DNA from 2 places in the Thioalkalivibrio sp. ALE30 genome. Region 2 is predicted to be linked to the other one. Evidence: predicted binding sites of a transcription regulator. Region 2 holds the regulator's gene; the other holds the start of a gene.
What was found. Region 2 encodes FliA, which starts transcription of late flagellar genes. Its sites were predicted from a motif close to GCTAAAGTTNNNNNNNNNNCNGCCGATA; they were not measured.

Region 1 (3,408 bases), 290 kb from region 2:
CATCCTCCAGGCGCAGCGCGACATGTTCTCGGTCACCGGCCGCGAGATCACACCGGACGACGCGGCGATCGACGGCCTCGAGGCCTTCATGGAGATGCTCGACGAGGTCTATGACGAGCGCGCCGACCGCCTGAGCGGCAGCGCCACATTCGGCACGCTCAGCAAGCGCCCGCAACCCTGGACCTACCGCTACCTGCTGGCCAGTGACGACTGGGAGGAACGCATGCCCGGCCTACTGGACCAGATCGCGGAGGATCTCTACGACGAGGTCGAGGGCGGCTTCTTCTTCTTCCACGATCCCGACCAGCGCGACCCGGTCCTGGCCCTGGAGACCTCCAAGCGCCTGGATCAGAACGCCGCGTTCCTGTGGCTGTTCTCCGAGGCCTACGAGCGCATCGGCGACGAACACTACGCGGAGATCGCGCGCGGCATTCGCGACTATCTGCGCGACCACCTGTGGGACGCGCGTCAGCTGCGCTTCGGCAACAGCCAGTACGCCGACCGCGACTACTACCAGCTGGACCCGGAGACCCGCACGCAGACCGACCCGCCCCGGGTCGATCGCAACACCTATGCCGACACCTCGGGCCAGGCCATTGCCGCGCTCGCCAACCTGGCGCGCGTACTGGAAGACCGCGAGACGCTCGACTGGGCCCGCGAGGCGCTGGAGGCGCTCGACCGCTATCTGCTCACCCGCAGCGGCTACCTGCACGGCATCACCGCCGGCGGACGACCGGCGATGGAGGGCTACCTGCCCTCGCAGATCTGGCCGGAGATCGCCCGCCAGGAACTGGCGCGCGCCGTGGAGGCACTGGATGGCGAACGTCCGGACCTGCCCGACCCGGTCGCCGCGCTGGATCGACTGGAGCCCTTCTTCGACGCGGAGCTGGGCACGCATGCCGAGCGGATCGGGACGGACCTGGAGCCCTGGTCGGAGACCCGCACCCAGGCCGCGCTCGCCTGGTGGCTGTATCGCCTGCCCGACGACGCGATCGAGGCGTCCCATATTGACCGCGACACCGTGCGTGACCGCCTGCGCATCGAGCCCGGCGCGGATCCCGACGACGTCGCCCTGGGCTTCGACGCCCTGCGCCGAGGCTTCTGAGGCCAGACCGGATCAGCCCTGCTGACGAAAGCCCGCAACCTCGTTCTGTAGCTGCTGCGCCAGCCCTTCGAGGGCCTCTACCGCCTGCTGCATCTCGTTGGCCCCGTCGGCGTTGCGCACCGCGATGTCATTGATGTGGTGGATGTTGCGGTTGATCTCCTCCGCCACCTGGCTTTGCTCCTCGGTCGCGCTGGCCACCTGGCGGGTCATGTCGTCGATGGTGGTCACCGAGTCGTGGATGTACTCCAGGGTCTCGCCCGCCTCGCCGGCCTTCTCCACCGAGGTCTCGGCGTGCTGCTGGCTCACCTCCATCGCCTGTACCGCGCGGGTCGCTCCGCCCTGCAGGCGCTGGATGATCTCGCGGATCTCCCCGGTCGAGTCGTTGGTTCGCTGAGCCAGATGACGCACCTCGTCGGCCACCACCGCGAAGCCGCGTCCCGCCTCGCCGGCGCGGGCGGCCTCGATCGCCGCATTGAGCGCCAGCAGGTTGGTCTTCTCGGCGATCTCCTCGATCACCTGCAGGATGGTGCCGATGTTGTCGCTGTCACCCTTCAGCTCACTGATCACGTGGCTCGCCTGGCGGATCTCGCCGGCCAGGGTGTTGATCGCGCCCTGCGTGGCCTGCACCACGGTGCGTCCGCCTTCCGCCGCCCGGGTCGCCTGACCGGCACTCTCGGCCGTGCTCTGGGTGTTGTTGGCCACCTCCTGCACGGTGGCGGACATCTGATTCATCGCGGTGACCACCTGCTCCACGTCGCCGCGCTGCTCGTGGGTCGCCCGGGTCAGTTCGTTGCTGCGACCCTCCAGTTGCCGCGCGGAGGCGGCGATGCCGTCGGCCGCATCCGCGACCTGCCGGATCAGCCCGGAGAGCCGGCCCATCACCGTGTTGAAGGCCGCACCGGTGCGGCCGATCTCGTCGTCCGTAGTCACCTCCACGCGGTGCCCGAGATCCGCGCGCCCCTCGCCGATCGCCTCCAGTCCCTCGGCCAGGCGCTCCAGGGGCCGCGTCAGCACATTGGCATAGAACCAGCCAATCCCCAGCGCCACCACAAACGCGACCACCCACAGCGCCCACAGCAACCACCACAGCTGCGTCACCAGGGCCTCATCCACCCCCGCGGCAAGATCGCCCTTCATGGTGTGGAACGTCACCCCGCCCATGATCGAAAGCGGCACCGTACTCACCACGATCACCAGGATCACCAGCTTCAGCCGCAGCCCACCCAACGGTCCAATCTTCATCGCCACCCTCCTTTGGCTTCGTTAACGACCAACCGCCCCCGGCCTTGAGCCCGGCAAAGTATCGCCCTGCCCAATCCCCGCCGCCCTGATCCAGCTCAACTCCAACGCCTCGCCGCAACTCGAAAACCGTATTCACCACGAAGCACACGAAGGCACGAAGAAGGGCAAGGGCAAAAGCATTTCACAGGACGACGCGAAATTTGGAAGTGTTTACGGGCCCTCGGCAATCACAACACGCTGTGATTAGCCTTGTACTGGGGCCAATCACCTGGCGCACAACACCAGCCCCTTCCTGTCTTCCAGCCTTCCTGTTATCGCTTTTCGCCCTTGACCTGGCCCTTCTTCGTGCCTTCGTGTGCTTCGTGGTGAATAAAGCCCTCCCCGCCAGGCCCGGAACGAAAAAACCCGCGGGCCCGGAGTTCGGGGCCGCGGGTTCGCGGTATGGCGCTGGCGCGTCGGACTAGCGGCTGCGCGCCGCCCGGTTGCCGTTGGAGGACGGGCGGCCGTTGCCGCCGCGACCGCCGCCGGGCTTGCCACCGCGGGCATTGCGCGGGGCGCCATTGCGGGCCCCGCCGCCCGGCTTGCCGCCACGACCGCCGCGGCGGTTGCCGTTGCCGTCATTGGCGGCCGGCTTCGGCGCGGCAAAACCTTCGGTCTCGATGCGGTCGATCGGGCGCTGGATCAGGCGCTCGATGCCCTTCAGCAACTTGATCTCCTCGCCATCCACCAGCGACAGCGCGGCACCGGCGGAGCCGGCACGGCCGGTACGACCGATGCGATGCACGTAATCCTCCGGCACATTCGGCAGCTCGAAGTTGACCACCTGCGGCAGCTGGTCAATGTCCAGGCCGCGCGCGGCGATATCGGTCGCCACCAGCACCGGCACCTGCCCAGACTTGAACTGCTTGAGCGCTTTAGTACGCGCCGCCTGGCTCTTGTTACCGTGGATCGCCTCCGAGCGCACGCCATCCTTGGACAGCTTTTCGGCCAGGCGATTGGCGCCGTGCTTGGTGCGGGTAAACACCAGCACCTGTTCCCAGTTGTTGGTGCGGATCAGGTGG
Region 2 (3,408 bases):
ACGACTCCGCGATCGGCAGGCTCGACTCGATGGCATTCATGGTGTCGTGGGCCGCCTGTTCGGTCATCGTGACCACGTAATTCAGGCGTTCCTTTGCGTCCGGGATCTCCGCCTGGGTCAGTTCGACCAGACGCGAATCGCCGCGGAAGCTTTGCAGGGCCTCGTGAAGATCACGGGTCAGCTTGCCCAGCTCGTCGAAGAGTTCGCGGTCATAGGGGCGCGCCAGATCCTGCACCAGCGCCCGGGCGCCCGTGTCGTCGCCCGCCTCCAGCGTCTTGACCAACTGCCGCGCAAGCTCCAGCTGATCGTCGCGTGGTGGGTGTTCCTGTTCAGTCATGAGAAGCCTCTTGCGGGTACGGCGCGGAAGGTTTCGGACGACGCCCGCGGCGGTCGGTGCCACGGGCGTCGGGCATATCGGTCACAGGCCCATGATTATCCCTGTGCTTCAATGCGTTCGAAGATCTTGTCGATCTTTTCCTTCAGCGTCTCGGCGGTGAACGGCTTGACCACGTAGCCGTTCACGCCCGCCTCGGCCGCCTCGACGATCTGGTCGCGCTTGGCCTCCGCCGTCACCATCAGCACCGGCATGGACTTGAGGTTCGGGTCGGCGCGCACGGCCTTCAGCAAGTCGATCCCCGGCATGTTGGGCATGTTCCAGTCGGTGATCAGAAAGTCGAAATCCCCGTTCTGCAGCATAGGCAGCGCGGTGCTGCCGTCGTCGGCTTCCTGGGTATTGTTGAAGCCAAGATCACGCAACAGGTTCTTGATAATGCGCCGCATCGTGGAAAAGTCGTCCACGATGAGAATCTTCATTCCCTTGTCCACACGTCACTCCGGGATTCGTAGGGTGGGTTTTAGAATAACTGCAAAGCCGTACCGTCTTCGAGCCACGAACCCAGGCGGGCGCGCAGTCGAATGGTGGCCTGACTTCGGATCTGGCTGACGCGCGACTCGGTCACGCCCAGCACGGCGCCGATCTCGCGCAGGTTGAGCTCTTCGATGTAGTAGAGCGACAGCACCAGCCGCTCGCGTTCGGGGAGGTCGCCGAGGGCTTCGGCCAGTTCCTGACGGAACTCACCGGCCTCGAGGGTGCGGGCCGGCGACACCTCCTGCCCTTCGATCACGCGATCGGCCCCGTCGTCACCCCCGCCGAGGTCGTCCAGGGCGAACAGGTGGGCTCCGGCGTGATCCTGCAGCATCTCGTAGTACTGGTCGATCGGCACGTCCAGCTCGGCGGCGACCTCGCTGCCACGCGCCGCCCGCCCCTCGCGCGCCTCGACGGTCTGGATCGCCGCGGCAATACGCCGACTGTTGCGGTGCACCGAACGCGGTGTCCAGTCACTGCGGCGCAGCTCGTCGATCATCGCGCCACGGATGCGGATCCCGGCGTAGGTGGCAAAGGTCGCGCCCTGGCCGCCCTCGAACTGGCGCGCCGCCTCGAGCAGCCCGATCATGCCCGCCTGAATCAGGTCATCCACCTGCACCGAGGCGGGGAGCCGCGCCATCAGGTGATGGGCGATGCGGTGGACCAGCTCGACGTGATCGGCAATCAGCTCCTCGTGCCCGCCGCTGGCCGCGGAGGCCGCCTGATAGCCGGAAAGTCGATTACGCGTCGTCATCATGCGCTCTGCAGCATCCGTTCCACGAAAAACCCGACGCCACCGTGGTCACCGCCGCCCACCGGCCAGCGGTCTACGGTCCGTGCCAGTTCGGCAAAGGCCTTCCCCGCCGGGCTCCCGGGGTACTGCTGTACCACTGGCGCGCGTTTCTGCACCGCCTTGCGCAGGTGATCATCCATCGGAATATAGCCGGCCAGGTCGAGCACCACCTCCGGCAGGTAGTTGCCGCAGACGGTATTGAGTTTCTGCATCAGTCGCTCGGCGCCTTCGCGGCCGTCGACCATGTTCGTCACCATGCGGAAGCGACGCAGGCCATGATCGCGGTGCAGGACCTTGATCAGGGCATAAGCGTCGGTAATCGAGGCGGGCTCGTCGCAGACCACCACCAGGGTCTCCTGGACCGCGCGGCAGAACGACGTCACGGATTCCTGCAGGCCGGCCGCGGTGTCCACGATCAGCACATCCAGGGGTTTGCGATAGGCGCTGAAGGCATGGATCAGACCGGCATGCTCGGCCGGCGTCAGGTTGGCCATCGCCGCGATCCCCGAAGCCGAAGGCACCACCTTTACCCCGTCCGGCCCCTGGACGAGCACATCCTCCAGGCTGTCCACATCACCGGTCACCAGGTCGTGCAGCGTGCGCTCGGGACGCATCCCCAGCAGCAGGTCCACGTTGGCCAGGCCCAGATCGGCGTCGAACAGCATGACCTCGCGCCCGAGCCGGGCCAGGCCCACCGACAGGTTCACCGATACGTTGGTCTTGCCCACCCCGCCCTTGCCCGAGGCAACCGCGATGACCTTCAACGGCTTGTTAGTGCGTGGCATAGCGCCCCTTCCCGACCGGTTGAATCAGTTCCAGCGTGGCGGGCTCCGCCGCCCGTGCCGGACGTGCCTGGGCGCGCGCGCGTCGCGGCGGTTCCATCTCCGCCAGGCGCTCGGCCGCCCAGGTCTCGCGGGCATTGGCCGCTGCCCCGGGTTCATCGGCGGCATCCTCCAGGGCCAGTCGGGTCAGATACCCGGTATCGACCCGGTGAAAGTCCTCGGCAATACGCTGGCCATCGCTGACGAACCCCAGCCCCAGGTGCTGATCGAGCAGTACGGACAGGACCTCGCCCAGCTCCTCGGCCTCGTCCAGCTTGGTCAGCACCAGCGCCGAGGGCTCCGCCTTGCGAAATGCCTCCAGCACCCGCCGCAACGCGCTCCCCTGGGTCGTCGCCGACACCACCAGCCAGCTCTCGGCCCGGATGTCCGGCGGCAGGTGCGCGAACAGGGATTCGTCCTCCACTGCACGCGGGGCCTGTCCCGCCGTATCCACCAGGATCAGGTGCCCATCCTCCACGCGGCGCGCCAGTTCGCGCAACTCTCTCGCGTTCTGCAGCACCCGCACCGAGATCCCCGCCATCTGGGCGAAGGCCTGCAACTGGCGCGTGGCCCCGATGCGCTGGCTGTCCAGGGTGACCAGCGTAACCGAATCCGGGCCCATGCGGCGGATCTGGCGCAGCGCGATGCGGGCCAGCGTGGTGGTCTTGCCAACGCCGGTGGGCCCGACCAGCGCCAGCAGGCCGCCCTCGTCCAGGATGTCCGGCCGGTGGGTGGCAATCGCGCCCGACAACCGCGCCCGCAGGCGTTCCCAGGCCTGTTCCGGCGAGCTGTCATCGAGAATGCTTCCGGCCAGGCTGCGCGCCAGGGCCTCGCTGAACCCGCGGTCGATCAGGCGCGCCTTGCATTCCGCCGCCAGCGGGTGGCGGGCCGCCCAGCGCGCCTCTTCGCTCTCCGCATACTGGCGCGTC

Region 1: D107_RS0100775 (methyl-accepting chemotaxis protein) is a predicted target of FliA. The motif match lies at 2,370-2,397, and genes of this name have one in related genera.

What each region holds. Positions count from the first base shown of each region.
Region 1 is NZ_KB898168.1:177,103-180,510, reverse strand. Features, by position in the region: gene D107_RS0100780 (DUF255 domain-containing protein) at 1-1,105, shown strand, start outside; gene D107_RS0100775 (methyl-accepting chemotaxis protein) at 1,118-2,347, opposite strand; gene D107_RS0100770 (DEAD/DEAH box helicase) at 2,808-3,408, opposite strand, start outside.
Region 2 is NZ_KB898168.1:468,869-472,276, forward strand. Features, by position in the region: gene D107_RS0102115 (protein phosphatase CheZ) at 1-337, opposite strand, end outside; gene cheY (chemotaxis response regulator CheY) at 433-813, opposite strand; gene D107_RS0102125 (RNA polymerase sigma factor FliA) at 855-1,622, opposite strand; gene D107_RS0102130 (MinD/ParA family protein) at 1,619-2,443, opposite strand; partial or broken gene flhF (flagellar biosynthesis protein FlhF) at 2,612-3,408, opposite strand, start outside.